4 regions of the Laceyella putida genome follow, and region 1 is predicted to be linked to each of the others. Evidence: riboswitches for the same ligand, from Rfam matches in the RefSeq annotation. Region 1 holds a riboswitch; each other region holds the start of a gene.

Region 1 (7,654 bases):
GATCGACCAGAATGTCTTGCAAATGGGAAAAGTGCTGGAGATGGTCGCACAACTCAACCAGAAGCAGGATGAACGGTTAACCCATTTAGAAGTCAAAATGGATCAGATGGTAGACCAAATCAGCGCGTTAACGGATATCACCCGCGCATGGATATATAAAGGAAATCTGATTGAGAAGGAAGTCCAAGAATTGAAGAGGCGGATGGGGGACGAGTAGTCGTCCTTTTTTTATTGCGTCCAAAAAAGATCTAATCCGAACTATTTGCATGATTAGAAAGGAAAAAGGGGAAATTTATAATAAAGAGAATTTTGTTGCTAATCAGAGAAAGTAGGTGAATTAATGGACAAAGATTTTATGGTAGGGATTATCGTTTTGGGTATCGTTTTAATATTCGCTGTTACCATTGTTGTACTACCAAAGTTAAAGAAGAAACAAAAACCTCATCATTATGACCCTTATATCAATCGGAATAGCCAAATTGGCTCAGATACTAGTACTAGCCACCTTCCAAGTGATGCAGGAGGAAATTCCGATATTTGATTCTCAAAAATACAAGGTGATCTAAATCTGATCACCTCTCTTCAACTTCATATACCCTTTCAATATCTCCCCGCACTCCACTCGCATGAACTCATTTAGATATTTTACCTTGAGACGATACCCCTTCCAGACATACTCCACCATCCGCTCACCCACCAATTGAACCGTTTGGATGATCTCCCCTTGGGATTGGCGGAAGTAGCGGCGAAGTTCGGCCATGTCCTTTAATATTTGGTCGCTGATGTAGTCGATCTGGTCTTCGTATACCTCCGCCATCTTGAGGTGGCCAAGCTGTTTCTTATCTCGGTTCAACGCTTCGAGTAGCACTTCAAGGTGGACATATCGTTTGAGTTTGACTTCAAAATCGAGATGGTCGTCGTTGTACAACATCTTCCATCACCACCATTTATCATAACACGGCAATCAAGGGAATGAAAAAAGACCGCACAGAGCAGTCCTTTAACCTTTATTATTGAACGATAAACTTAACACGAGTTCCATCTGGATACGGCTCTAATTGATTTCCTACCCATGCACCAGCACCACGGCAACCTTAGACTTGAAACTCGGAAAAATATGTGGGTGTAGTTGAAGTCGATTGCATTAGGTGCTAACCTGAACATTGAAGTGAAAGGAAGTGGTCAAGTTTTGGCTACCCACTACCAATGAAAAAACGGCAGACAGACGACGGTGATGAATCCAACCTCCGCTAAAAAAGAAATTCAGAAAGCGAAACAAAGTGGGAAGTTGCCCAAAACCGCAACATCCTACTCGGTAGGCGCAGTTTCGGGTGCTGGGTGATGCAGTGATGGTTGGCTGCCGTTGATTTAACTAATCTTGAAGAAGGGGACCCTTCTTTTTCTTTAAGGGGGGAAACACTCATGTGATATAAAAGAATCTTGGTTAATTCCCTTGCCCTAATTATCTCTATTATCAAATGGGTCTTATTTTGGCTTTTTTTAAGAATACAATTAGCACTTATCTTTTGGTTATGTAAGCCGTTATTAGATTTAGATTCAACAGGTTGGAGCTATTTAGTTGTATTGCTAATTGTTGTCATAGTTGATTTGTTTTTGTTTATCCGCTTTCCTTTGGAAAAGTATGAATCGAAATTATTAGCCCGAAAGTTGTTAAAAATGCATTAAGGGACCCTATACGGCCCAAAGGTAGCGAACGTTGATTTCGAGGCCATTCAGGGAGAAACTACCATCCAAGGTAAATCACCACTACATTTTCCATTTATCTAACCGAATTTGAGCTTCGCTCCCCCACCCCTAATAAAAAGGGCTCCTACATTGTAGTCATATAAGCAAAGTAAGAGCCTTATTTTTTCTACACATTTTTCTTTTTAGTCTTGATTTGCCGATTTTGGTATCATCAATTGTTTCTACATCCAAAGAATTAACTATAGACCGGTTCTTTTTTGCTCAGACCAAGCGTCTGCGCTGTTGAAGTATGAATTTCTTGGAAAAGCTTTGGGTTTTCCACTAGTGATACGCCATAAGAAGGAATCATTTCTTTTATTTTCGGTTCCCACTCTTTCATATGTTGTGGGAAGCATTTTTCTAATACCTCAAGCATAGCGTGAACGGCAGTAGAAGCACCCGGAGAAGCGCCGAGCAATGCCGCTATTGAGCCATCAGCGGCACTAACAACTTCCGTACCAAATTGAAGTGTTCCTTTACCGCCGGCCTCAGTATCTTTGATAACTTGCACACGTTGGCCCGCTACCACTATATCCCAATCCTCGCTTTTGGCGTTCGGAATAAACTCGCGTAATTCTTCCATGCGCTTTTCATTCGATAACATAACTTGCTGGATCAGGTATTTTGTCAATGCCATCTCTTTTACGCCTGCCGCCAACATAGTTAAGATATTATTCGGTTTTATGGAACCTATCAAATCAAAATTTGAACCAGTTTTTAAGAACTTTGGTGAGAAGCCGGCAAACGGTCCAAACAGCAATGTTTTTTTGTTGTTGATATATCTTGTATCAAGATGCGGAACAGACATTGGAGGAGCACCAACCTTAGCTTTACCGTATACTTTTGCATGATGCTGCTCTACAAGTTCCGGATTGTTACATACCATAAATAGTCCGCTTACAGGGAATCCTCCAATATGTTTTGACTCAGGAATACCGGTTTTTTGTAGTAAAGGAAGACTTCCACCCCCACCTCCGATAAAGACGAATTTTGCAGTATGGTATTCGATTTTACCGCTATCAATATCATGCACTTTCACTTTCCACGAGCGGTCGCTAGTACGTTTAATATTCTCAACACTATGCTTGTAGTTTATCTCGACGTTTTTACTCTTTAAGTGGTCAAACAACATGCGTGTTAAAGCACCAAAGTTGACATCCGTTCCAGAGTCGATTTTTGTTGCCGCTATCGGTTCATTCGATGTACGGCCTTCCATGATAAGCGGAATCCATTCCTTCAATTTTTCAGGGTCATCGGAAAATTCCATCCCTTGAAACAGGTGAATGTTTATCAGCGCTTCAAAACGGTTTTTCAAAAATGTTACATTTTTTTCCCCTTGTACTAAACTCATATGAGGTATTGGCATGATAAAGTCCTGCGGATTACCAATCAGATTGCTTTTTACAAGATAAGACCAAAACTGAATTGAAAGCTGAAACTGTTCATTAATTTTTATAGCTTTGCTAATATCTATAGATCCGTCAGATTTTTCGGATGTATAGTTAAGCTCGCACAGTGCAGCATGACCCGTACCCGCATTATTCCATTCGTTAGAGCTTTCTTCTCCTGCGTGTGCGAGTTTCTCAAACACTTTGATTTCCCATTCAGGTGCTAACTCTTTCAGTAATGATCCCAAAGTCGCGCTCATGATTCCGGCACCAATTAAGATAACGTCTGTTTTTTTCTGTGTGTTGCTCATTATAATCTTCCCCTAAAAGTAGTTTCGTTCCAAGTCAGATAAGTTTGAAGCTATGGACAAAGAATAAAACATGAATTAATCGAAAGAGGTGAAATGATATATTTCATTATACAATAGAAAAGCCGGGGATAATCCCCGACTCGTTTTTTTCTTCCAAGTAGATATCTCCAATTTTTTTGGATGATAATTTCCATCGGCAAATGCTTGAATTTCAACAGACTGGTCTTGTTTCGGGCCATTCATCGGGCGGCCTTATTACGACATGGATAGCTTCCAACCGACCAGAGCTTGTAAATGGCGTGGTGCTTGAAGATCCACCCTACTTCTCTTCTATCATGCCGCGCGCCAAAAAAACGGCCGGTGGTGACCTCGCTAGGGTGACGCATGACTTTGTTTCGCAAAAACAAGAGACGGACTTTCAGAAGTACTATGTCCAGAACAGAGAATGGCGTTCTGATGGCGGCAATGGATGATAAGGATGTGGCGAAGATAAAATCACTGTTAAAGGCGTGGAAGTTGTCGACGTCGATTCCGGCCACCTTGTCCACTTTGAAAAGCCAGATGAATTCACGAAAGTACTCCTTGACTTTGCCTCAAAAGTGAAATAGATCGAGGCAATGTGATTAGATTGAATCTCTAAGACGCTAGCGAATCACTAATTGAGCCAAATCATCAGGGAAATCAAGGTAATGACAGCACAAAAATAAACCGCCCGTTTTTTATAGTGCGATGAGCTCGGACAATGGTGCTGTCAAAAAAACGACCCAGTCAACATCGGAAACTGCATGGGAGTAGGTTTGAACATACTTTAGCAAACGATCCCAAGTACCATACTTTTGCCAACGAGTAAAACGATAATACCGGTGAGGCTACATTGTCTTTATTTCTAAAACGATGAAATCATTCACGGGTAAAAGGGAACACGATAAAAATGGCATCCCATCATTAAAAATCACCGAACTTTCACCTGTTTTGCCTTCCATGCCGCTTTACATTCAAACGGCCGAGGAGTAAGATGATCTCAAAAAATAATCTCCATTCCAATCGCTGAATCCCATTTTTGGGAGCGGGGGAACCACGCGTAGGGATGACTTCGGTCATGGGCTACATGGGGTGAATCCTGGGCAAGCTTGTCCGGGTAGGGTGACTCTCAGCACCCGAATCCATCAGCTAACCTCGTAAGCGTTATGAGAGGAGGAGTGTCGTCGTGCTGAGCCACGGTTTGTTTTGTGGTGCCAAAAAAGCCGCGAGAAGACTTCCTTCTCGTGGCTTTTTCGATTTGGCAAGGTGGTGATTGGTAGAATTTTTGCTTCCGCTGGCAAAGTTGTTGAGCATCTGGTTAACAGCTTGACTCCATTCTTTTGAAAGGGAAGTGAAGTGTCGTGAAATATGTATTGCATTTTGAGGAAATTGATCGCCACAGCTTGCCGATCGTGGGTGGAAAAGGCGCCAATCTGGGAGAAATGGCCAAAGCGTGCTTTCCGATCCCTCCCGGCTTTTGCATCACCACAACGGCTTACCGCCATTTCATGGATGAATTGGATGAGATGGATCAATGGTTGGACCGCTTGAACCGGTTGAAACCGGAACAGCTGGACGAGATTCGCGCATGGGGACAAAAAATCCGTGACCGCATGCTGTCACTCACGCTTTTGGACCCGATCAAAGCATCGATCATCGGGGCTTGGGCCAAATTGGGAAAAGATCATGCGTACGCGGTCCGATCCAGCGCGACCGCCGAAGATTTGCCAACCGCTTCTTTCGCGGGCCAACAAGAAACCTATCTGAACGTCAAAGGGGAAGAGCAGCAGCTCCTTGAAGCGGTCAAAAAATGTTGGGCATCCCTGTTCACGGATCGGGCCATCGTGTACCGCATCAAGAACGGGTTTGATCACAAGTCCGTTTCCTTGTCTGTCGTGGTGCAACGGATGGTTTTCCCCGAAGTGTCCGGAATCCTGTTCACCGCGGATCCCGTGACGGGACATCGGCGCACGGTTTCCATCGATGCCGGGTTCGGACTGGGAGAGGCGCTGGTTTCCGGCATCGTGACCGCCGATTTGTACAAAGTGCGCGACCATGAAATCATCCAGAAACAAATCGCGAAAAAGGAAAAAGGGGTTTTCCCCGTTGCTGAGGGCGGAACGGAAGTCCGGGAACTGCCGCCCGAACTTGGCCAAAAACAGGCGCTCCCGGATCAGAAAATCTTAGCGTTGGCGGAGCTGGGGCGAAGGATCGAAAACCATTACGGTTCCGAGCAGGATATCGAGTGGTGTTTGGAGGGCGATGACATCTATATTCTCCAAAGCCGGCCCATCACTTCCCTTTATCCCGTCCCTTCCGCGAAGAATGACGAATACCGGGTCTATCTGTCGGTTGGCCACTCGCAAATGATGACCGATTATATGAAACCGCTCGGGATTTCGGTGTTCCAATCGCTCGTTCCCCTTGATGATGATTCGGCTCCGATCGTTGAAGCGGGCGGACGTCTCTTCTGGGATTGTTCCAGTTTCCTGTTCCTGAAGCCCATCCAGCGCAAGCTTCTCAAAAGCACGATCGCGGACGATAATCTGTTGGCGCTGAAAAAAGTGGTGCAAAGCGAAGACTTTCAACGGCTGGCACCGAAACGGGGCGTGATGCGGAAAGCACTTTGCGCAATGAAACAAATGTTGGCCCTTTACCGGAAGATGATCCCCCGGTTGATCCAAATCTGGTATTGGGAAGATCCGAAACTCGCTGTGAAACGGGCCTTTGCCACGTTCGAACAAGATTTGGCCCAATTCAAACGGGCATTGTTCCAACGCTCCGGCGCGGAACGGATTCGGTTTATCCGAGAGCATGCCGTTTTTGGGACCATCGTCGATCCCGGAGCTTACACCTATGCTGGATTCATCGCCTTGCCGGTTATCAAAAGAAAAATGAAAAAATGGTTGGGCGAAGAATGGAACCCCGCCATTCAAAAGTCCCCTCCCGGCAACATCACCAGCGAAATGGGGCTGATGATCGGGGATTTGGCGGATGCGGCCAGACCCTGTCCCGAAGTCGTCCGCTATCTGGAACAGGCGGAAGACCGCACGTTTTACGAGGGATTGAGCCAAGTGGAAGGCGGCGACGTATTCCGGGCGGAATTGGACCGGTTCATGAAAAAATTCGGGATGCGGGCGCCCGGTGAAATCGACATCACACGGGTCCGCTACAAAGAAGCACCCACCATGCTCGTCCCGTCCATTCTCAGCCATATGAGAAGCAATGCGCCGCAAGAGCACCGGGAAAAATTCAAACAAGGGGAACAGGAAGCTCATGAAGCGATCCAGTCCTTGTTGGCGCGGGTGAAAGCGACGCGCGGTGGGGCCCGGAAAGCCAAGAAACTGGCCCGGCTCATCGCGCTCTACCGAAACACCGTGGGAATCCGGGAACTTCCCAAATATATCATGATCCGTTATTTCGACCTTTACCGGGAAGCCATTTTGGAAGAAGCCCAAACCCTTTATGAAAAAGGGCTGCTCGAGCAGAAAGAGGATGTCTTTTATTTGACGCTGGACGAATTGGTTGCCCTGCTGGAAAACCGCCTGAAAAAGGATGAGGTCATGGAACGCATCCGTTCCCGCAAGGCATCGGAAGAGGTTTACCGAAAACTGAACCCTCCCCTTGTCATCACCAGCGAAGGGGAAACATTCTCGGGGGTCATCCGCAACGAGCAGGCACCGTCCGGAGCTTTGGTCGGCATTCCTGTATCCCCGGGTGTTGCGGAAGGCTATGTCAAAGTCGTTCGCCGATTAGAAGAAGGAAAACTGAACAAAGGGGACATCTTGGTCGCCCCCTACACGGATCCCGGTTGGACGCCCTTATTCCATTCGGCCAAAGCCCTCGTGACGGAAGTCGGGGGGATGATGACCCACGGTTCCGTCGTCGCTCGGGAGTACGGAATCCCCGCTGTCGTCAGCGTGGAAAATGCGACCCAAATTTTGAAGGACGGTCAATACGTCCGTGTGGACGGGACCAACGGATATGTGGAGATCTTGGATGAGAAAAATGAATAGGGCGTGCCGATGATTGGGGCTGGAGCGGCATCCTTGCTCAATGCCATGTGACTGAACGCTCCAGTTTTTATGGGTCTCACCATGATAAACAAAGTCTGTCACCTCCCGCCTTGGGGCAGCCTGCGGAAGGGTGACAGACTTCTTAATGAACCCCATATGTCCAGACAATTAT
Region 2 (7,654 bases), on a different contig from region 1:
CAAATGAGACAAAGGTGGAGTCTGGCTGTGACGCTTCTCGTTATCACAGCAGTAGTCTTCATGGGGATCTATCAGTCGGAAGCAAAAGAAAAAACAAGTGTGACAATCATGTCAACAAGTGATTTGCATGGGTACATCACCCCGATCCAATATACCAACAATGCCCCGGCCAATCATGGTTTGGCCAAAATCAGCACGTTGGTAAAGCAGGTGCGCAGCCGCAACCCCGAAGCGATTTTGCTTGACAGCGGTGACACCATTCAAGGTTCGCCCATGGAATATGTGCATGCGCGCGTGAACAACGCCCCAATTGATCCGATGATGTTGGTCATGAACGCCTTGCGGTATGACGCGATGGCCATTGGCAACCATGAATACAACTATGGGCGCAACGTGATGGAAAAAGCGATGGGAGAAGCGAAATTCCCTTGGTTATCCGCCAACACGCTCCGCAAAAACAAGGAGCAGGTTTATACAAAACCGTATAAAATCATCAAGTTGAAGAATGGGTTGCGGATCGGCTTTTTGGGATTGACGACGCAAAAGGTGCCGAATTGGGAAGATCCCCGCAATATCGCCCATCTTGATTTTGTGGATGTCGTCGCCGCGGCGAAGAAATGGGTTCCCATCATGAAAAAACGGGAGAAGGCGGATGTGATTTTCGTCTCTTACCATGGCGGTTTGGAGCATAAAAAGGAAGCGGATGGCAGCATTGTCCCCTTGCCGGAGTCGGACGGGGAAAATCAAGTGTATCAATTGGCGACACAGGTGAAAGGGATCGATGTGATTTTGGCCGGGCATATGCATACGCCATTGGCGGATGTGCGCGTCAATGGGGTGCTCATCGCTGAACCGAACAAGTGGGGCTCTCATCTGTCGGTCGTGGATCTCGACTTGGAGAGACGCAAAGGGCGCTGGAATGTTATCAGCAAGAAAGGCCGACTGTTGGAGTCATCCACGGTGGAACCTGATCCAGCTATCTTAAAACTTACCGCGCAGTATGAAAAAGAGACACAAGCTTTTCTTGATCAACCCGTTGGCAAAATCGATGGGAATATGGTTGTGACGGATCATCACGCTTTTCGCACGCATGACAATGCTTTGATCGAATTCATCAATCGTCTGCAGATGGAGGCAAGCGGGGCGCCCATTTCCTCCACTTCCTTATTTGACAATACCGTTACGGGTTTACCCCGCGAGGTGACGGCCCGTCACATCTTAAGCACCTATATTTATCCCAATACCTTGAAGGTGATTCGGGTCAAAGGAGCCGATATCAAAGCGGCGTTGGAACAGTCAGCCACTTATTTCAAACAAAACAGCGGCACGGATCCTGTTGAAGTGAATCCCGAATTTCTCACGCCCAAGGTGCTACATTACAATTACGACATGTGGGAAGGGATCCGGTATACAATCGATGTGTCCAAACCGGAAGGGCAACGCATTGTGGAATTGTCTGACATGAATGGGCATCCGCTTGTCATGGATAAGGAATACGACGTGGTCCTCAACAACTACCGAGCGGGCGGCGGCGGAAATTATCCGATGTTTGCCAATAAGCCGGTGGTGAAAGACATCAATATCGAAGTGTCGGAACTGTTGACGAACTATATTCGCGAAAAAGGAACTGTGATGGCGACGGTAGATCATAACTGGAAGATCATCGGCGGCAAAGTGGACTGATGTGATGAGGGCATGAATATAAAAAGGGCTGGCCTGCCTCAGGCCAGCCCTTTTTAACCTTCGCTCATCTTCTCATTGTAGCGGGATGGAAGTTTGTTCATTTGCTTGTGGTTGGAAATCGTGAAACATCGCTTGCGTCTCCTCAAAGAAACGCGCTTGGTTTTCGGGGGCGACATAACCCAACTGGATGCCCGTCGCCTTGGCGATGAACGGATCGACGGTGCACAAATCCGATTTGGACAAATCGGACAAAGCGGTTTTGCCCAAGGACATGGCAACCAATTCCATTTCACGCACGCAAGCGTTCAAATACCGGACCAGATTTAAGGCCGCTTGCTCGACATCCAATTGGTCCGTCATTTTTCCCGTATAAACGACCAAACTGGTAGGCGGTTCAAAGGGGGTGGCTTTCACCATTTGTTCGCTCACCAGCGCCATCAGGGCCGCAGTGCCGATATACACGCCGTCCGCGCCCAAGGCGATGGCCTTCAGCATTTGTCCGGGGGTGACCAGTCCTCCCGTGGCAATCAGGTTGATGTCTCGAATAACCCCTTTTCGCGCCAGGAACTCGGAAGCCCGGGTGACGGCGAAGAGAGTGGGCAAGCCGACATCATCCTGCAAAGTGGGCGCACCCCCGTGCGTTCCCCCTTCGGCACCATCTACTGTGATAAAATCGACTTCCGCTTCCACGGCAATCTGCAATTCCTGCTCGAGATGATGCGTGGCGGCGATTTTCAAGCCGACCGGCACGCCGGTTTCATCGCGGAGCCGCCTGACCAATCGAATGAAATCTTCTTTGGAATTGACACCAGGCAACCTGGAATGAATCAACGCATCTTCCCCTTCGCGCAAGCCGAAAACTTCCCTGAAGTCCTCCCCAATGTTATGGGCGGCGGTGCGTTGCGAGGTGGAACCCTGGGCACCTTGCCCCAGTTGGATCTCGATCGCGTCAAGGAGCTTGTATTTGTCCGGATCATTCATCCACCCCCCGCGGTTGTACTGACCGATGAATAGGCTGGCCGCCTCCCGTTCCTCTTTCAAAAGTCCCGCTTCACCGGAATTGGTTGCTGTGCCGACCGCAGTGGCCGCTTTGGCCAAGGCCACTTTGGTGTTTTTGCTTAGCGCGCCGCCAAAAGACATGGCGGCGATCATGACGGGAATGGAAAGGGTCATCGGTTTTTTGGCGCGGTGCCCAATGGTGACGGATGTGCTAATCCCGACGTTTTCAGGGGTGGGAAAACGGAAGAGGTGAACGGGATTGAACAGGATCTTCTCCCATGGGGACAAATGAATTGGGCTTCCCAAGGGGCGGGAAACCGGGGTTCCTTGATTGGCCCTCATGGCGATTTCCATGAGGTTGGTGACGCCCACTTTCGTCGTGGCAGGCACCATTTCAAACAAGTTTTCTATGTATTGATCCCGGATGGCCCGCGTAATCGCTTGATCTACCGTTTCGTTGATTGTGGAACGGATCCATCTCTTAATGAAGTTCATCACGGTTGGCACGCCCCCCAAGTTTGCCACGGTCGATTGCGTTTTTGATGCCTTCCACCTTTTGCGCCATCGCCAAACACATTTGCTTGATGGTGCCGAGCTGACGGGCGGCATTTTGCTCCTCAACCGCAATGTCAACCAATTCACGATGGTCAAAGTTGGTGAGTCTGTTAAAATGCTCGCGTTCGATGGTGGACAATGTTCCCGCCATCGTTTCAATGCGGTTCAGTTCGGAGTGGAGGTAAGAAAGTGTGTGTTTCAAGTCTTGAACGTTTTCCATGTGCTTTACACCTACCCAAGTGATGTTGATTTTCCCGGCCGAAAACCGGGGTGGAATCAGTACGTATTATGTGAATCATTGCTTGATTCTATGCGAAATTGAAAAGGTTTGGGCAAGAATTAATGGCAAAAACAACAATTGCTAAACAACCTTTATTTTTAGGCTAATAATCTAGAATCAAGAAAATGGTTGTCTCTCGATGTGTGATGATTGACCCTTTCAAAATCTCTTCCCAACGGGTCCGGGCCGACATGACCATGACAATGTGGGTGATTTTATGTTCACGGCAAACTTCCACGATTTGTTGGGCGACTTTCCGCGATGAGAAAAATAGCTTGAAAATATGCTTGTGTAGGAGTAAGATATGTTTCAAAGTAAATCATGGTCTATTCGCTGAATCCGTCATGGAGCGGGGGAACCAACATTGTGGCGTCAAGCCACTTGGGGTGAATCCATCTAGGAAGGGCTACTCTTGAGGCCCGAACCCGACAGCTAACCTCGTAAGCGTTTTGGGAGGGTGAACCAATGGTGATTTTTCGGAACACTGGGTAACCCCGGTGGTTTTTTATGCCTTTTTACTGGATGATTTTGTCATTTTCATCGTGAAAAAGGGTGAATGGCATGAAAGAGGTCCCGGTCAATTCAATTTAAAGACGAATTATATAATCAATAAATAGAATAATCAATCATTTGCGGATGATAGGGAAAGGGCGGCGAATCGATTTGTGGAGTGATTTGGAAGAATCCAAACGGTTTGTGATGTTGTCTGCGAGTTCACTGCCATTGAATCCTGAGATGATAAAAAGCGTATTGGGGCGCATTCATCATGATAAAGGAACAGGTGCGGGGGATTGGGCATCGGAATGGATGGCTGAAGGGGATCGGCTTTATCAGGAAAATAAACAAATGGAAGCCTATTTATGTTACAGCCTGGGAAGATTTCCATACGTATCTTCCCCTGTTCGTCAGAAGTGTTTGGACAAATGCCTGTTAACCTTCAATGAGTGGGTGTTTGATTTGGAAGTTCCTGTTGAAAAAACGCAAGTGCATGACCGTAACGGTTCCATTCCCGTGTATCTTTCGGGATTTGGTGATCCGCAAAAACCGGTGTTGATTGTGATGGGAGGGATTTTTTCTTTAAAAGAACAATGGAGCTCCTTGTTGTTGCTGGGACCGAAGCTGGGATTTTCCGTGATTGTCGTTGAAGGGCCGGGTGTGGGGGAAAATCCGCTTATTTGTCAACCTGAATCGCATAAAATGATTTCCTCCCTATTGGACCAACTGGCAACACGGGCCAATGTGAGCCAAGCCTACCTGGTCGGCATGGGGTTTGGCGGTTTGTTGGGAATCCGGGCGGCCATAGCGGATTCCAGAATCCAAGGCATTACGGCCATTGAAACACCACTTCATTATTTTTTCCATGATCAGAGACATTGGACGCAAGTTCCCCGCATCATCAAGCAGACTTTGGCTCACCAGTGCCGGTTGGATGAATGTCTGTTGCCGGAGTACCTCAGGGAATTCGCCATTTCGAAGCAAGAGATCAGACGACTTCGTATCCCCTTGCATTACATCTTTAATCTTCGGGATGAGATCATCCCTTTTGAAGAAAAGATGTTCCTGTTAAACCATGCACTCAATCTGGAGCTGATCGAATTGGATGATGTTCATGGATCGCCGCATCATCAGGGGGAAATTCAAAAATACATTCCGCTTACTTTATTGAGGCAGCAAAAAAGCGGGCGGACTTTTATCAAAGCCCTTTCGTACGCCTCCTTGCAATTGGAGAAGCTGAAACGAAAGCTGGGTTCTTTAAGCTCGATTCATTCATCCCGATACTGAGGGAATCAAGTGCGCTTTAAACGCAAAAACCGTCAATATCTTTGCGGGCCGATTTGCCAAAGGGATGTATGGAATCGAAGTGAAAAAAGCGACAATGAAATGTTTGCCGTAATCATTGACAATCAAAAAGATGCCTTGCTGTTTGCTGATACATTGCACAACGCATCCCAGAGTCTGAAATTGGAAATCAAGCAAGAGGAAATCATCGAGTTTTGATATTTGAAGAACACGTTCGCCCCTGCTTCCTGATGGAAAGTGAGGGGCGACTTTCACATAGAGGGGCCTTATCGTATCAGCCCTTGGCGAAGTCCTTTGGCGACGGCTTCTGCCCGATTGGCGGCTTTTAATTTTTTAAGGACGGAGTGGGCGTATTCGGCGGCGGTGTATTCGCTGATGTGGAGAGCTTCCCCAATCAGTTTGGTGGATTGGCCATCGGCGATCATTTGCAGGATTTTCGTTTCCCGCACCGTGAGGGGGGAGGAAGCCGCTGGAGAAGGAAAGTCATTTTCATAGAGCCGCGAACCAAGGTTTAGGGATACGCGTGACATCAGCTCCGCCAGTTGTTGGACCACTTCCGGATCAGGGTCAAAGGCCCGGCCCCGTTTGTCCAAAAGCAGAAAACCGGCATTTTGTCCTTTTCCGCCGCGAAGGACCGCCGCCATGAGGGCGGTCAACCCAAACTGCTCCACATAATGCTTGGGGAGGTAAAGTTGGGCATCTCGTATATAAATGGGCCGGTTTCCTTTAATGGCTTGCGTGATGCCGGAAATATTGTGTTCCATGTCCCGGACGCGCCGAATGTCGCCAATGTCCACGCCATAGCCATATATGCCCTCCACTGTTTGGGTGAGTGGAGAATACCAGAACAAGGCGCCGCGTTCAAATCCGGAGACTTTTGTGATAAAACGGACAGATCTTGTCAGCATCTGTTCAAGTGATCTCGCGGTGAGAAGAAGTTCGTCCAATCGCACCACAGCTTCCCGATGTTTCGCTGGATTATCGGGGATGGTATTTTCTCCCAATGGCGGATTCGTTTCGATATTGGCGACGGAATAAGAAAGGGTCAGCGCCAGGGAGTGAAGCCAACGGTAGCTGGTCAAGATGTCTGGATGGCTTAGTTTTTGGAGCAAGAGGGTAAACAGGATTTCTTCAAAGATGTCGATGACGGCGATGACCTGGCTCAACTGCAACAGTGGGATCTGCTGTAACACCAGTCGGGAAAAGTTTTTCTCATATGTGGGGAAATCGGCTGCCTGGTCGATGCCCTCAAGCAAGTACTGAAACAATTGGTGGGCCGCTTGTTTTTGGCTTGCGGAGAAGGGAAAGGTGGAGAGCTTTATTTTCCATTGTGTCAAACATTCAGGGGTGCCGGATTTCACGGAATGAAAGATTTTTTCCCATTCTTGAGGGGAGAGGAGCGGAGGGGACAAAAAACTGACTCGTTTCATGGTGACCGTTCCTTCCTTGGTTTATGCTTCTGGGCTTCTTTTCGGATAAAAATGAGTCTGACTTTCTCGTGGGTAAGTCGAACGGATGACATGATATTATCAGAAAAACGAATGAAAATATTATATAACAGAATAATATGTCTAATTACTATTATACAACAAACATGAAAGAGTTAAACAGTTTCTGATCAGATGAAAGTATTCCCTATAAATATAGGGAGGGAGAATCCTATATTCTCAGGGTTGCATACGATTTAGAATAATCATATTATTCGTGATAAGGAGGCGGCTTGAAAGTCGATATAAAATGGAAGCGCTTTAAAAAGCGCGAATCCAGATCAAATGAAGGGTTGATTGAGTTGGATGGCCCATTTGAAACGAGGTGAGAAAAGGTGGGATCATAAGAAGATGGTCAATAAGCCGGGGAATGAAAAGCCCCCTCCACCTGAGCCGGGAAATGAATCTCCAATCAGCCAAATGGTCATGTTAAAACGGTCTTTTCTGTTAGAAGCGGCTTGGGAAATTGTGAAGGAAAGCGAGAAAATATGAGGCGGATGTAGTATTGAAACAAAACGAAGAATATTTGCAGGTGATCACCTTGGATCGCACTCATGGAGCGGAAATTACCATTGTAGCAAAAGGACCTGACACCAATAAGGCGGTTGAAGGAATAATTGGATTGTTGGGCAGAACGCCAAGTAGGGATGAATCAACTCAAGATCATCGGAATGTTCGGTATGATACGAGCCGTTCATCTTGACCGGTTCAACCCGGCCTACAGGAAGTGGAATGATGAGTTTATTGCATAAAACCAACATGCCAAGTGAAACCAGAAACAAAATGCTCTATGCCGCCCTGCACTTGTTTGATTGCAAAGGGTTCAAACAAACCTCAATCCTTGAAGTCG
Region 3 (7,654 bases), on a different contig from region 1:
TGTGGCCAGCAATGTCAGGAAATAATTCATATAAGCAATGACATTGGAAAGATATCCGTCGTCTTTATTGTGCAAGATGGGATTCAAATCTTGGTTGTACGGCAACACGAATATTCCGATAATTAGAATCTGACAAATGAACACAGAAGTTGTGGTTATCATCACCTTTCTCTTGCTTTTCACTTTTCTTCCCCCTCATCTGTGTTGTCCGTAAAGAGGGCTATTTTTATTTTCACATTCTATTTTCGGGTTTTTCTCGTCACAATGAAAAATACGCCCTCAATATAAAAACAACATAACATCTACTATTTAATACCAATCAGTTCGCTTGTAAATGATTTGACCAACACAACTTGCGCATATACATACAGACCGGTCTGTATGTATATTATAATATGAATTTTAATAAAAGTATACACTTTTCGTTAATTTTGTGGGAAAAATCGTATATTTTAAATTTGTTGATTTAGATTGATGAATCTGGCGCTTCCTTTGGTTTGGGGGGATTGTTTTTACTAATACCCAACATTTATTTTTGCACCAGCATTTTATCTATTTCCATCTTGGATTTTCAATGAGCTTTGTAAGGGACTGGTACCGCGACACAAAAGTTTCCCTGTTCATACTATGGTTTAAGACTGATATAAAGAGAGGAAGTGAAAAGAGTTGAACATTCTCTTTCTGGAGAGTCACCCGATCTGGATCTACGGTTTGCCAAACGGTTTTAAGGATGCGGGGCATACGGCTATCGTTTCCGGACCCCTTCAAAGAAACAGTATTTTAGATATGATCGATGAATTCCAACCGGATCTTTTGGTCTCCATGGGATGGACACATGAACATACGAAGGAAAAGCAATTATGGATTCATCACGCTGCCGAAAAATCAAAAATACCACTAGTCTTTGGGCAACGGAAGATCCGCTGCATACAGAAAAATTTTCCCTCCCATTAATTAAACGAATGAAGCCGGACTTTGTGTTCACGGTTACGCCGTCTATGTGCAAATTCTACAGGAAACAAGGTGTCAAAGCGGCACATTTAGATTTTGCATACCATAAGCGTGTCCATCACCAAGTTAAACCGGTGGATAAATATCGCTGTGATATAGCGGTTGTGGCAAATGCATATCCTGCATTTCTAAGAAAAAAACCGGATGTGTTCCGCGTATCTTCATTGCAAACGCTCATTTCCCCTCTCATACGCAATAACATCCGCATTGATTTTTGGGGAGCCAATTGGGAATATATGAGGGAGTTTATTGGGAAACAAATCCCCCGTAAATGGATGCACGGATATGTGGATTATACAGAAGCAAACAAAATCTATAGCTCAGCCAAAATCGTCATTGGCCTGCAAAACTGCACAGATCAATTGACACAGCGGACTTATGAAATTCTCGGTTCAGGAGGATTCTTGCTGACATCAGACACCCCCGCTGTTCGTAATAAATTTCAACCAATAAGAGAGAGCAAATGAAGAGATTTGGCAAAGAAGCGGTAAAAAGCGACACCTATCGGCATAGAGCGGAACAAATGTTGAGGGTGTTGAGAAAGGAAGGCATTTTAGTGAAAATGCACAGATCACCCCGGAGAGGGAAAATGATCCATTATACGGATTTTATCAAAGAGAAATTCACGATCCACGTGGTGAAACAAGGGGATACACTATGGAGTATTTCTCAAAAATATGACGTTCCAATGAAACGAATCATGAAACTCAACAACTTGCAAACAGGTCGCATTTATACGGGACAAATGATAAAAATTGGAGAAAAATAACAGATTTATTCATTGTGACTGTGATACTTTCACTGCTTATGAACTATAAAAAGTCAACCGGTTGTCGGATGGCGCGCATTGGGGCCGCGTTTGGGATGGAGGTCGTCGCATGGAGCCCGAATTTGACCCAAGAGAGGGCCGATGCCGCAGGAGCGCGTCTGGCCGGCTCACCCATTCGGAAGCTGTCCTGAAACGATGGCACCACGTCACGCGGCAGCTTGGCATCATCCGAACGTAAATCCCAATGGTGAGCGTGATGTGGATGCATTCGCATCTCAGAAGGAGAAAAAGATTAAAGACCATGAGGATCCCCCAAGGTCTTTGGATATCTGGCAATTTCATATTAGGTATGGAAGAGAGATGCAAATAGAATGTTTGAAAGCACAGAGTGTTCTTTCATCGCCATAATCGTTCCAACTATACAAGGGGGCGGTCAATAAGCGTAGTAAACACGAATCTGTGAACATGACCGTCATCGACTGTAGTGACTCCCCTTACTAAATGTACGTGTTTTCCCTTGCCGACAGGTATGGCCGGGCCTGTTTTTATAACGAGTTTGTGATGATGGTCAAGAAAGTCCGTATTCACCGTTATAGTGTGAATGTGATTTCCCCCTTTTAATGGGATCGCTTCACTGGTAACTCCGGCAAATCGGTGATTGTGTCTGTCTTGACCTTGTTCGGCTAGTTTTGTGCTGCCTAAAAATTCATGAGTATGTCTTTGTTGTCGACTCATCATTTACCTCCGTATCATTTTTTTTGAATTTGTTCCATGATTGATGACAGTATATGGATGCGACGTTATATCTGTTCTTGTACGTGGGATTTTTGTGTATCTGCCTATCGGACCATTGGCAAGTTTGACCAGAAAAAATCAAGACGTACAAGTAGACAGCGACGGTGGAAGGAGCGGGGACGGGATGGGGGGCTATGGTGGGGGCCGCCGGCAATTCTATCGCATGCGCATTCTCCGGGTTCGGTGATTCCGTCTTTGTCTCCTGGATGACCCCTTGCTATCCATGGGGCCGATGGTTGGTGACATTGGCGAGGAGGTGAACTGTGTCCAAGGCTCCCGATGCCTTTCCTTTTATGGCTTCCCATGCTTAAGCCGGAAAAAGGAAGCGCAGGGTGAAACCTTCGTGGATCGCCAATGCGGACGGGCGACAAGCCAATGGGGGATGAAGCCCACTTCCGGCATTTTGCCAAATCCCGAGACCGACCGGGCATGAGTCTCCCACCGCATAAATGAAACGATTTCGGTTCATGTACAATTTCGAAAGTGCTTTATCCGATTTTGCAATAACATCGATTTATGTTATAATACTAAAAATTCATCAACTCTACCCCTTGATAACAGTCATAGGAAGGGCCGAGTTCTGCAAGCCCATGGGGCGTTGCGGAAGCGGGGGAACCAAAGTTTGGGGTGAATGGCTTGTGTTGTGCCAGCAACACGGCTTAGGCGGGGAAAATGGGAACCCGCCGAATCCGACAGCTAACTTCGTAGGCGAATCAATATGATTGTTATGCACTTTTCCTTTTCCCCAAAGCGCAGTGGATCATATCGCAAAGTATGAGGGAGCTATCATTCCCTTATTTCCGAGTGTTGAGCTCGGTTTTACCTTCGATTGTCTCGGGGGCGAGAAAAAATAGAAAGGAGAGCAAATGACAAATACAGCGATTCAATTTATTGAAGTGTCCAAATCATATGAAAAAAATCCGATTGTGAGAAACCTTAACCTCCAGATTCCCAAAGGCAAGCTGGTGACGTTGATCGGGCCGTCGGGTTGCGGGAAGACAACCACGTTGAAGATGATCAATCGGCTCATTGAGCCCACAACCGGACGCATCACCGTAAACGGTGAGGATATCAACCGGGTGAATGCGGTGGAATTGCGGCGTCAGATCGGTTACGTCATTCAACAAATCGGCTTGTTTCCGCACATGACGATTGAAGAGAACATTACCCTGGTGCCAAAGCTCAAAAAAGAGGACTCTACCACTTTCAGAAAGAGGGTGGAGGAACTCCTCGACTTGGTGGGGATGGATCCGGCCCGGTTCCGCTCAAGGTATCCCCGCGAGCTGTCGGGCGGGCAGCAACAGCGCATCGGTGTGGCCCGGGCCCTGGCGGCGGACCCATCCATCATCTTGATGGATGAGCCGTTCAGCGCATTGGACCCCATCAGCCGGGAACAGCTTCAAGATGAGCTGGTCAAGTTGCAAAACACGTTGCACAAAACGATTGTGTTTGTCACGCATGACATGGATGAAGCCTTAAAGATCGCCGACGAAATCGTGCTGATGAAAGAGGGGGTGATTGTCCAGCGGGATGTGCCGGACCAAATCCTTCGCCACCCGAAGAACGAATTTGTCAGGGAGTTTGTCGGGGAAAAGCGCTTTATTCATTCCTCGCTGTTGTCCAAGGCAAAGGATGCGCTCACCAAGGCGATCACCGTCTCGCCGATGCGCGGACTTGCGGAATGCATTCAACTCATGAGGCGCCACCAGGTCAATGGCTTGATCGTGACCGATCAGCAAGGGCGTTATTTGGGCGTGATCGGCGCGAATGAGATTTATGCCCATTACAACAATGAAGGGCTGAAAGCGAAAGATGTCATGTCCAAGGATGTGGAACCCATCCATTCCGAAACCCCCATGCAGGACGTGTTGCCCCTGTTGAACGGACGGGAGCGGGGCTTCATACCGGTTACCGACCAAACCGGCAAGCTGGTGGGTGTCGTCACGAGGGCGAGTGTTCTCAATGTCCTTGCGGATACCCTGATGGAGGAGGCTGAGGGGGCTTGAATTTGTTCATTGAATCGTTGATGAATAATTGGGAGGACCTTCTTGCCGCATTAGGGGAACACATCTACTTGTCGCTGATTGCCATCATCATCGGTTGCATGGTCGCCATCCCCGTCGGCGTGGTCATTACGAGACATGAGCGGTTGGCCAAGGTCGCCCTGATGATCGCTTCCGTCATCCAGACCATTCCCAGTTTGGCTTTGCTCGGTTTCTTGATCCCCATTTTTGGGATCGGCACCGTTCCCGCGATTGTGGCGCTGACGCTGTACGCGCTGCTTCCCATCATGCGGAACACGTATACGGGCATCAAAAATGTGGATCAGGCATTGATTGAATCTGCCATCGGGATGGGGATGACGAAACGACAGATTTTATGGATGGTGGAGCTTCCGCTTGCCAGGCAAGTCATCATGGCGGGGGTTCGCACGGCCACGGTGTTGACGATTGGCGTAGCCACTTTGGCCACTTTCATCGGCGCGGGCGGGCTCGGGGATATCATCATGCGCGGAATCAGCATGATCGATGCACCGACCATTTTGGTGGGAGCCATACCGGCGGCCCTGCTTGCCATTCTCTTTGATTATGGATTGCATGGGTTGGACCGTCTGTTCACGCCCAAAGGGATGAGATGAATCGGATCAATAGCCAAAAGGAGTCGATGTGATTGATATGCAAAAAAAGAGCTGTCTCGATGCCAAAGCGTCCACTTAAAGCGGCGTTGGTCATATTGGTGACACTGGCGCTGACGGTGGGTCTGTTGGGGTGCAATGTCAATGCCTCTTCCGATACCGTAGTCGTGGGCGGCAAAGATTTCACGGAGCAGGACATCATGGCGGACATGATCACGCTCTTGATCGAACAGGACACGGATCTGAAAGTGAAGAAGAAAACGTGGCTGAACAGCAATGTGATATGGAATTCAATGAAAAACGGCAACATTGACATTTATGTGGAATATACGGGAACGGGCTTGGTGAACATCTTGAAACAGAAGGCCGTCTCCGATCCGCAACAGGCATATGATCTCGTGAAAAATGAATTCAAGGGAAAGTATGATGTCACTTGGCTGCAACCGATCGGTTTCAACAACACGTATGCCATGGCGATGCGCAGGTCAGAAGCGAAGAAGTTGAACATCGCTTCGATTTCCGATTTGGCCAAGCAGTCACCCAATCTCATACTGGGGTCCGAGCAAGACTTCATGATACGCGAAGACACGCTTCCCGCCATGAACAAGCTGTACGGAACCAAGTTCAAAAGCGTGAAATCGATGGAAATTGGCTTGAAATATAAAGCGATGGCCAACGGGAATGTGGATGTGATCGACGCCTTCTCGACGGATGGCAAAATCCCGGCCAATGACCTGGTGTTGCTGGAGGATGACAAGCATTTGTTCCCGCCGTATTATGCCGTTCCCATCATCCGGAATGAAGTCTTGAAGAAGCATCCGGAGTTGGAGAAGGTGATCAATCAATTGGCGAACAAAATCACTGATGAGGAGATGCAGAAATTAAATAAACAAGTGGACATCGAACACAAGAAATCTTTGGATGTCGCCAAAAAATGGATGCAAGACCAAGGTCTTCTCACCCGGTGATGAGAGTGTCTTGACAGTGTGACACAACCCTTGCAGAAAAGCGGGGTTGTGTTTTTTTCTTTTTCAGAAATCGCCATGGGGAAGCTTGTTTCTGCGGGAATGAAGCGGGTAGGATGCAAAAGCGCTCGCTGTTTAGAAAGGGATTGATGCGTAATTGCAGAAATATATATTTTGATTACATAATTAATTGTTTTCATTAATTATTTTCAGTGAGGGGGGTTATGATGGGTAAAACCATTGCGCTGATCGGGGCATTGGACACCAAAGGGGCGGATTACGCGTTTGTGAAGCGCGAGATAGAAAAACGCGGCCATTATGCACTCACCATCAATACCGGAGTGCTGGGTGAACCGCTGTTCGAACCGGATGTGCCCGCGGAACGGGTGTCCCTTGCGGGAGGGATGACTTTGGATGAACTTCGGCGGGAAAAGGACAAGTCCTTGGCCATGTCGGTCATGACCAGAGGGATCGCCAAGGTCGTGAAGGAGTTGTTTGACCAAGGGCTGATCGATGGCGGCTTGTCGATGGGAGGGTCCAACGGGACCATGATTGGGACATCGGGCCTGCGGGCGCTTCCAGTGGGGGTGCCCAAGGTGATGGTCAGCACCGTCGCCTCCGGGGATACGCAGCCGTATGTGGGCATCAGCGATATCGTCATGGTTCCGTCCATCTTGGATGTGGCGGGATTGAATCGCATCAGTGCCAAGATTTACGCCAATGCGGTCGGCATCATTGTCGGCATGGTGGAATCGGAAGTCCCCCCGATTGAAACCAAGCCGCTGATAACGGCATCCATGTTTGGCAACACCACCAAATTGATCAATCAATGCGCAACCCAATTGGAAGAGAACGGTTATGAAGTGCTCGTGTTCCATGCGACGGGGACGGGCGGCAAAACGATGGAATCGTTGATTGACCAAGGCTATATCACGGGTGTGTTGGATGTGACGACGACAGAGCTGGCCGATGAGCTGGTGGGCGGGGTACTGTCGGCGGGGCCCACCCGCATGGAGGCGGCCGCCAAATGGGCGTTGCCCCAAGTGATCGCTCCCGGTTGTCTGGATATGGTCAACTTCTGGGGGATGTCCACCGTTCCCGACAAATATCGAGATCGGTTGCTGTACTGTTGGAACGATAACATCACCCTGATGCGGACCACTCCGGAGGAAAACGCCAAGTTGGGTCGCTTGTTGGCTGAAAAGGCAAACCGCTCCAAGGGGGAAGTGGCGATTTTCCTCCCTCTGCAAGGCTTGTCTGAATTGGATGCCCCCGGCAGGGAATTTTGGTGGCCGGAAGCGGACCAGGCCTTGTTTGACGCCATCAGGCAATATGCCCGCAAAGATATCTCCATTTATGAGCTGGATTGCAACATCAATGATGCCATGTTTGCGCAGGCGGTCACGTCCAAACTTCTAGACATGCTTCAACACGAATACGAATAAAGGGGCTGAACGGTCATGCCATTTATACCGCGAA
Region 4 (7,654 bases), on a different contig from region 1:
CCGATCATGTGGTCGCGGTGTATGTGGGTTCGAGCCCGGAATCGATCGATCGCATGGAAAAAGAGTGGGAAGAGTGGCAGACCGGAGTGAGACTGGTGACATTGCTTTCCCTCTATCGGAGCGTACTGGGACCATTGAGCGAATTCATTGATACGGTCAAAGCGAAAGCGGATCAGTCGGGCGCGAGGATCACGGTTATCATGCCCCAATTTATCACAAAGAAGTGGTGGCACAGCTTCCTTCATAACCAATCCGGTTTTCTCATCTTGGCTTATCTGCTGAGAATGAAAAACATCATTGTCACCATCGTCCCTTATCAATTGAAAAAATAAGCCATGGAGGCCGGAGCGCCAAGGAAACCCACCTTTTCAAGCAAATGAGCTTGGGGAGGTGGGTTGTTTTTGGTGTCAAAATGGTATAATGAGATGGATCGATCCGCTTTTATTGGAAACTTAAATGAAAGGTTAAATGCAAATGGAAAAACGATGGGTTCGAGAATCAAGATGCTATAAAACGTCAAGAGTTTTTCCTCCCGATGTTAATAATCATAATACGTTGTTCGGTGGAAAATTAATGGCTTATATTGACGATATCGCTTCGATCGCGGCGACAAAACATTGCCGCCGGTCAGTTGTTACTGCTTCAACAGATTCTGTTGATTTTTTGCATCCGATAAGACCATCGGATTCTGTTTGCTTGGAATCCTTTGTAACTTGGACAGGAAAAACATCAATGGAAGTGTTTGTGAAGGTGATTAAAGAAGATTTGTTGAGCGGAGAAAGAAAGATAGCGGCTACTTCCTTTCTGACATTCGTTGCCCTTGACGATAATAAAAAACCCGTTCCAGTACCCGCAGTCGTTCCGGAAACGGAAGAAGAATTCAAATTGCATGAAACGGCGCCGCAAAGAGCCGAAGCGCGTAGGATCAGAAGGGAAGAAAGCAAAAAATTGGCTGACTATCTTACAGTAAAGCAGCCTTGGGATTAACAAAGATGCTATCATTTTGTATAAGAGAATATGTGATGTGGTCGGGCTCAGGGACATCCCCTGAGTACGAATAATGGAGTCATCCCGGAACATGGCCAACTGCTGAGACGCGGTTGGCTTTTTTATGACTTTGCTAGGGAATCTCCCTTCGTGAGTTCATTTAAAATATAGTTCATAATTTTAGCGTATAGTGAGGGTAATAATTTACAGACAAGCGACGGTGATGGACACATGGCGACAGTTTTGATTGTGGATGATGATGCGCACATCCGCGAGCTGGTCAAGCTGTTACTGGAAAACGAAGGCTTGGAAGTGATTGAAGCGGCGGACGGCCAAGAAGCTTTGGCGCTTTTGGAAACGGTGAAGGCGGACATGGCGATTTTGGACGTAATGATGCCCCGCATGGATGGCTGGGCGCTGTGCCGCGAACTGAGGACTTATTATGATTTCCCTTTGCTCATGTTGACGGCCAAAGGGGAAACGATTGATAAGGTGCAAGGGTTTGAGCTCGGCACTGACGATTATTTGGTGAAGCCCTTTGAGCCGCCGGAGTTGGTGGCAAGGGTCAAGGCGCTGCTCCGGCGATACCGCATCGCCGTGTCTCAAACGGTACGGGTTGGGGAGGTGTTGCTTGACCGGAACGCGTATGAAGTGTTTGTCGATGGCCGCAGGTTGACGTTGCCGTTAAAAGAGTTTGAACTCCTGTTTAAGCTGGCGAGCTATCCGGGCAAAACCTTCTCCCGGGACCAACTGATCGAGGAGATATGGGGTTACGATTACGCGGGTGATGAACGGACGGTGGATGTCCATATCAAACGGTTGCGCGAGCGTTTTCCCGAAGACCAATATTCCTTCAAAATCCGCACGGTTTGGGGGCTGGGCTACCGTCTGGAGGTGCGGGCATGAAGTGGAAAATCTTTCTCCATATGACCAAGTTTTGGGCTTATGCCATGTTCTGCTGGTCGACCGCATATCTGATCACTTCCTTCTTCTTTGATGTGAAAGCGGATCAACCGGGTGATTTCATCCGTTATTTCGTTACCGGTCTGGTGGGCTTGCTCCTCGTCAGTTTGGTGGGCTATCTGTTTGCCAGATTCTCGGCGCCCAAGCGCTTTGAATTGTTTCATGTGATGATGGATGCCTTTAGGCAAATCGCCAAAGGCAATTTCAAGGTGCGGTTGAACGCCAATCTTATCCAGGACAATGACAGTCCGTTTGGCGAAGTGTTTGAAAGCATCAACCATATGGCCGAGGAACTGAACAGGATGGAACAGATGCGGCAGGAATTTGTGTCCAACGTCTCGCACGAGATCCAATCGCCGCTCACTTCGATCCGGGGGTTCGCCAATGCGTTGCAGAAGGATGAGTTAAGCGCGGAGGCGCGCAAGCATTATCTTCGCATTATTGAACAGGAAAGCGTCCGCTTGTCCAAATTGAGTGAGAACCTGTTGAAACTGTCCTCGCTGGAGTCCGATGTTCATCCGTTTGAGCCGAAACCGTACCGTTTGGACAAGCAATTGCAAAAAGTTATCTTGTCTTTGGAACCCCAGTGGGTAAAGAAATCGATCGAAATGGATCTCGCTCTCGAAGAAGTAACCGTGTTCGCCGATGAAGATATGATGGGGCAATTGTGGGTCAACCTGATTAGCAATAGCATTAAGTTCACGCCGGATGGCGGTGTGATCGGGGTTGAATTGCGGAAGAAGGGGGAACGGGCCGAAGCGATCCTGTCCGACACGGGCATTGGGATAGCTGAAGAGGATCAAGCGATATCTTTGAGAGGTTCTATAAAGCGGACAAATCCAGAAACCGTTCAATCGGCGGGAGTGGGCTGGGGCTGGCCATCGTCAAAAAAATCATCGAGCGGCACCATGGCTCGATCAAGGTGAAAAGCAAGTTGGGCGAAGGTACCGAGATGACCATCCACCTGCCGCTCAAACCGCGCATGTGATGCCGACTTGTTCAAAAAGAGAGAGGAAAAAGACATAAAATGTGGAGGGACATCAATGGAGAGGAATCCTAAGTTGGAAGTAAATATCAAACGATTTATTGAACTGATCGATGTGAAGTCATTGCCCAAATTCTTGATCGGCCTCGTGCTGGGATTGAGTTTGGTGTCAACCGTGGCGGGCTTGGTTGTGCCGTGGTTGACCAAAGATATCGTCGATGTGATGACGGTCAAAACGCTTGATCTTCAGACTGTGTTGACCTTGCTGGTGGCGTTTGTCGTGCAATCGGCCGTGTCGGGGTTCTCCACTTACTACTTGGCCTATCTTGGGGAAATGGTTGTGGCCAAGTTGCGAAAACGATTGTGGCATAAAACCTTGAACTTGCCGATCTCTTATTTTGACCGAAATCGGTCGGGGGAGACGATCAGTCGCATCAATAACGATACGGCTATCATCAAAGACTTGATCAGCCAGCAATTGGTTTCGATTTTCACGGGGATTGTCTCGTTATTTGGCTCCCTTGCCATCCTCTTGTATTTGGATTGGTCGATGACATTGGTCATGCTGATTTCCGTTCCCATCATCTTTCTGGTCATGCGGCCCATTGGGCGCAAAATGTATAACATTTCCAAAGGGTTGCAAGGGGAGACCGCTCAATTCACCAGCCTGCTCACCCAGGTGGTGTCAGAGATTCGCTTGGTCAAAGCCTATGTGGCGGAAGCGGTGGAACAGAAACATGGGGAAAAGCAAATCGACCATCTCTTGCGAGTGAGTTTGAAAGAAGCCAAATTGACTGCCGTGCTTCAACCGCTGATGTCGTTCGTGATGATGTTCATGCTGGTGGTGATCATCGGCTATGGTGGGTACCGTGTTTCAACCGGTGCGTTGAGTGCGGGCGATTTGGTCGCGTTTATCCTGTACCTGTTCCAGATCATTATACCCCTGACCATGTTGACGCGTTTTTTTACCAGTGTGCAGAAAGCGATGGGAGCGACAGAACGGCTGCTCCAGATCTTGGAGCATGAACAAGAGGATGTGGAAGCGAAGAGTTCTGCCGTGGTTCCCGCCCAACCAATCCACTTTGATCACGTGACCTTTGCCTATCCGGGTCACGACGCGGTGCTCCATGATGTCAGTTTCACGGTTCAACCGGGCAAAGTGACCGCGATTGTAGGCCCGAGCGGCAGCGGCAAGACGACGCTCTTTTCCTTGTTGGAGCAATTTTATCATCCGGTGGCCGGGGAAATCCGCTTGGGAGACACCCCGCTGTCCCAACTGGGGCTCAGAGAGTGGCGGAGCTCTATCAGCTATGTGTCACAGGAAAGCCCTTTGCTTGCCGGAACGGTTCGGGAGAACATCTGCTATGCGATGGATCGGGATGTAACGGAGGAAGAGCTGGAGAGAGCGGCCAAGCTCGCTTATGCCGACGAATTCATCAAAAACTTGCCAAACGGTTTTGATACGGAAGTGGGAGAACGGGGAATCATGTTGTCCGGCGGGCAAAGGCAACGCATCGCGATCGCCCGCGCCATCTTGCATGATCCGCAAATTTTGATGCTTGATGAGGCGACATCCGCCTTGGATTCCACCTCGGAAAAAGTGGTGCAGGAGGCGCTCTCAAACCTGATGCAAGGGCGGACCACGCTGGTCATTGCCCACCGCTTGTCCACGGTTGTGGACGCGGACCAAATCCTGGTGCTGGAACAAGGAAAGCTCACCGGCATGGGGACTCATCAGGAATTGTTGGCGAATCATGCGTTGTATCAAAAACTGGTGAAACAACAATTCAAATGGGAGTTGCAGCACGACATAAGGTAAAAGGAAAAGCGCCTGGACAAGCGGTAAACTTGCCCAGGCGCTTTCGGCTTTTCCCAAAGGGGGGCGGGTGTGTGGGCCGCGAAGGGGCAGATAAACATCGATTCATTAAGAAACAACGATAATTAAGCGCTTACATGGGCTGGCAAAGTGAAAATGGGGAAGAGCCAAACCCATGGGGGCATTTACTTTCACTTACTGTCGGTGTAAGATAACTTCAACTTCGATGAAAAATCCGACATCGATCCCAAAGCTCGCTGAATCCCATTGAGGGAACGGGGGAACCAATCGTGAGAAGAGACACTTCTTCCACATGGGGTGAATCTCAAGCGAATCATTGTTGGCTTGGGTAGGGCTACTCTCCAGCCCGAATCCGACAGCTAACCTCGCAAGCGTGATGAGAGGGGGTTATTTGTTGTGGCAGACGCCCGCAGAGTAACCGCTCTGCGGTTTTTCATTTTTCGAATACCGGTTTGTGACTCTATTGCGATATAAGGGGTTATTTTTATGTTTAATAAGGATTCGTATTTATTTTCACAAGAGATTGCCACGCTCATCATCCCCAAGGAGCAAGTGACCATCATCGACCCGGACTGTTCGTTGGAACGGGCTCTCTTGGTATTGACGAGAAAGCGATTAAGCTCTGTACCCGTCATCAATGGCGCGGGAAAAGTGGAGGGAGTGATAAGCAAAACCAACATATTGGATTTCATCCTGCAGTTGAACCAACAGGAAGGTGATTTTACAGGATTGAAAGAACATACGGTAAAGGAAGCGATGAACAAAAGCTATTTGGGCATTTTGGCCAATTCCATTTTATCTTTTGCTTTTGAAGTCTTGCTGGAACGTTCGTTTACCCCCATCATCGATCTGAAAGGCCGATTCATCGGAATTTTGACCAGAAAAGTGATGATGGAGAAAGTGGTTGAGTTTTTTGAGGCCGAATACCAACGCACCAGGGATCAGGGAATGGATTCCGGCAAAACAAGGGAAGGCAAAAATGGAACCATCAAGCACAAGAAATTTTTTCATAGGCGAACTTGAACAGCAAGTGGCAAGTGAAAATCAGCCCCCTGTATGAAAAAGGGGGCTGATTTTTTGGAAGCCTCATGTGGCGGCCTGTTGGGGCCGGGGGGACGGGTTTGTTTCATCAAGGTGTGATAAGCTTGTGTTGGGAACATGCTGCGGGTAACCGCAAACAAGACCGCCAGGAAACGGGAGGTCCCTATGGCAAGAAATATCCTTATTGTTGATGATGATCCAGATATTATCCAGCTGTTAACCGAGGCACTCACCTATGAGCGGTTTCAAGTGTTTTCGGCCGCCAATGGCAGGTGCGCGCTGAAAGCGGTAGAGCGGCATCCCATCGATCTGATTGTGATGGACATTATGATGCCGGAGATGGATGGGCTGGAAACCATTCGGAAAATTCGGCAACGTTATCATATGCCGATCATTTTGCTCAGCGCCCGGGATCGGGAGATTGATAAAGTGATTGGCTTGGAGATCGGCGCGGATGACTATGTCGCCAAACCCTTTGGTGTGCAAGAGTTGGTTGCGCGGATAAAAGCTCACTTCCGGCGCTTGGAGCGGTTGGCGATGTTTCAATCGGAGAGGGATGGAGGAGTGGACTCGCCTTCGACAGGCCTCCACATGAATGAACAGACATACGAAGCGTTTCTGAACGGGGACAAACTGGATTTGTCCACCAAGGAATTTCAGATACTCCATTTTCTCTACCAACACCATAATCAGGTATTGACCCGGGAACAAATTTATCAGAGCGTTTGGGATGACAATATTGGTGATCTGAATACCGTGACTGTGCACATCAAAAACATCAGAAAAAAGTTGGGCGAAGGGAGCGCGATGATCAAAACCATTTGGGGTGTCGGCTATAAGTTTCTGTTAAGTGGAGAAGACAGATGAAACTGAAGTACAAAATCCCGTTGTTGTTTTTGGTTTTAACCATCCTGGTGTTTCTCTGGCTGGTGGGCTTTCTTTTCTTATATGTCCAAGATGTGTTTATCCGGCAAGTGGCCGACCAATCGGAAGCGCTTGTCACGGAGAATTTTGAGATTGTGCGCAAGGTGGAGTGGCTGCAACATGACTCAACCGCACTAAGTCATGCGCTGGAGCAAATGGTGGCGGATGGAAGGCTTCGGTTGGAGTATCGGGGGAAAGCCGGTTCGTTCATGGCGGGAAAGCTTGAACCCGGCAGATTCACCGTGAGCCTCTCACTTCCGATTTATGAAGGCCATCAGCGGACGGGTCAGCTTCAGATCATACGCCAGCCCCGGTTGATGGAGTTTGGCGTTCACTCCTTGATCAATCGGACGGTCTGGGCCTTTATCCCCGTGTTGATCATTTTGATCATCAGTTTTGTCATCTATTTCCATCATTTTATCACCATGCCGATCCAAGCGTTGAACAAACGCCTGGCCCAAATTCGCTTAAAGCGGAAGCCTCTTCCCCTAACCTACAAGCGCTGCAATGAAATTGGCGATTTATACCGGCATGTGCACGCCATGGAAGAGCGGTTGGTTCAGGCGTATGAAGAGCAATTGCATATGATCACTGCGATCGCGCATGACTTGAAAACGCCCTTGACCACCATCCAGGGTTTTTTGGAGTTGTTGGAGTCGGGGGTGGTGAAGGATCCGGCCAAACAACGGGAAACCTTTCGGTTGTTGCAGACGAAGACGGTGACAATCCAGAAGTTGGTGGAGGAGTTTTCGGCATACAGCAAACAGGAATATGCGCTGATCGACATGAGAACGTCTCTGATCCGCGCCGACACCTTCTTTTGTTCCATCGCGGAAGAGTATGAAGCGGAATGCGCCGGGTTGGACATCGGGTTCCGTGCCCATCACCTGTTTGGGGAAACGACCGTTCTCGACGCC

The links. Region 1 has a riboswitch for cyclic di-AMP ahead of ACFQNG_RS09640 (phosphoenolpyruvate synthase). Riboswitches for the same ligand answer to the same signal wherever they lie in the genome.
Region 2: another riboswitch for cyclic di-AMP. It lies ahead of ACFQNG_RS04410 (alpha/beta fold hydrolase); the one in region 1 lies ahead of ACFQNG_RS09640 (phosphoenolpyruvate synthase).
Region 3: another riboswitch for cyclic di-AMP. It lies ahead of ACFQNG_RS01810 (ABC transporter ATP-binding protein); the one in region 1 lies ahead of ACFQNG_RS09640 (phosphoenolpyruvate synthase).
Region 4: another riboswitch for cyclic di-AMP. It lies ahead of ACFQNG_RS00345 (CBS domain-containing protein); the one in region 1 lies ahead of ACFQNG_RS09640 (phosphoenolpyruvate synthase).

Annotation. Positions count from the first base shown of each region.
Region 1 is NZ_JBHTBW010000021.1:222,752-230,405, forward strand. It holds gene ACFQNG_RS09615 (hypothetical protein) at 1-217, shown strand, start outside; gene ACFQNG_RS09620 (hypothetical protein) at 341-541, shown strand; gene ACFQNG_RS09625 (YhjD family protein) at 563-931, opposite strand; partial or broken gene ACFQNG_RS09630 (NucA/NucB deoxyribonuclease domain-containing protein) at 1,011-1,088, opposite strand; gene ACFQNG_RS09635 (malate:quinone oxidoreductase) at 1,943-3,445, opposite strand; cyclic di-AMP (ydaO/yuaA leader) riboswitch at 4,481-4,644, shown strand; gene ACFQNG_RS09640 (phosphoenolpyruvate synthase) at 4,828-7,482, shown strand.
Region 2 is NZ_JBHTBW010000011.1:4,207-11,860, reverse strand. It holds gene ACFQNG_RS04425 (bifunctional metallophosphatase/5'-nucleotidase) at 4-1,683, shown strand; gene ACFQNG_RS04420 (FMN-binding glutamate synthase family protein) at 1,756-3,177, opposite strand; gene ACFQNG_RS04415 (hypothetical protein) at 3,164-3,457, opposite strand; cyclic di-AMP (ydaO/yuaA leader) riboswitch at 3,839-3,979, shown strand; gene ACFQNG_RS04410 (alpha/beta fold hydrolase) at 4,181-5,299, shown strand; gene ACFQNG_RS04405 (hypothetical protein) at 5,309-5,515, shown strand; gene ACFQNG_RS04400 (LuxR C-terminal-related transcriptional regulator) at 5,584-6,747, opposite strand; partial or broken gene ACFQNG_RS04395 (HPr family phosphocarrier protein) at 7,292-7,507, shown strand; gene ACFQNG_RS04390 (TetR/AcrR family transcriptional regulator) at 7,540-7,654, shown strand, end outside.
Region 3 is NZ_JBHTBW010000006.1:14,765-22,418, reverse strand. It holds gene ACFQNG_RS01835 (tetratricopeptide repeat protein) at 1-183, opposite strand, end outside; partial or broken gene ACFQNG_RS01830 (DUF3880 domain-containing protein) at 667-1,780, shown strand; gene ACFQNG_RS01825 (hypothetical protein) at 1,819-1,971, shown strand; gene ACFQNG_RS01820 (YmaF family protein) at 2,198-2,515, opposite strand; gene ACFQNG_RS01815 (hypothetical protein) at 2,799-3,008, shown strand; cyclic di-AMP (ydaO/yuaA leader) riboswitch at 3,137-3,301, shown strand; gene ACFQNG_RS01810 (ABC transporter ATP-binding protein) at 3,442-4,581, shown strand; gene ACFQNG_RS01805 (ABC transporter permease) at 4,602-5,213, shown strand; gene ACFQNG_RS01800 (ABC transporter substrate-binding protein) at 5,273-6,178, shown strand; gene ACFQNG_RS01795 (Tm-1-like ATP-binding domain-containing protein) at 6,403-7,620, shown strand; gene ACFQNG_RS01790 (phosphoenolpyruvate hydrolase family protein) at 7,636-7,654, shown strand, end outside.
Region 4 is NZ_JBHTBW010000002.1:22,735-30,388, reverse strand. It holds gene ACFQNG_RS00370 (APC family permease) at 1-332, shown strand, start outside; gene ACFQNG_RS00365 (acyl-CoA thioesterase) at 475-987, shown strand; gene ACFQNG_RS00360 (response regulator transcription factor) at 1,219-1,893, shown strand; partial or broken gene ACFQNG_RS00355 (sensor histidine kinase) at 1,890-2,938, shown strand; gene ACFQNG_RS00350 (ABC transporter ATP-binding protein) at 2,994-4,754, shown strand; cyclic di-AMP (ydaO/yuaA leader) riboswitch at 4,997-5,162, shown strand; gene ACFQNG_RS00345 (CBS domain-containing protein) at 5,259-5,795, shown strand; gene ACFQNG_RS00340 (response regulator transcription factor) at 5,979-6,680, shown strand; gene ACFQNG_RS00335 (sensor histidine kinase) at 6,677-7,654, shown strand, end outside.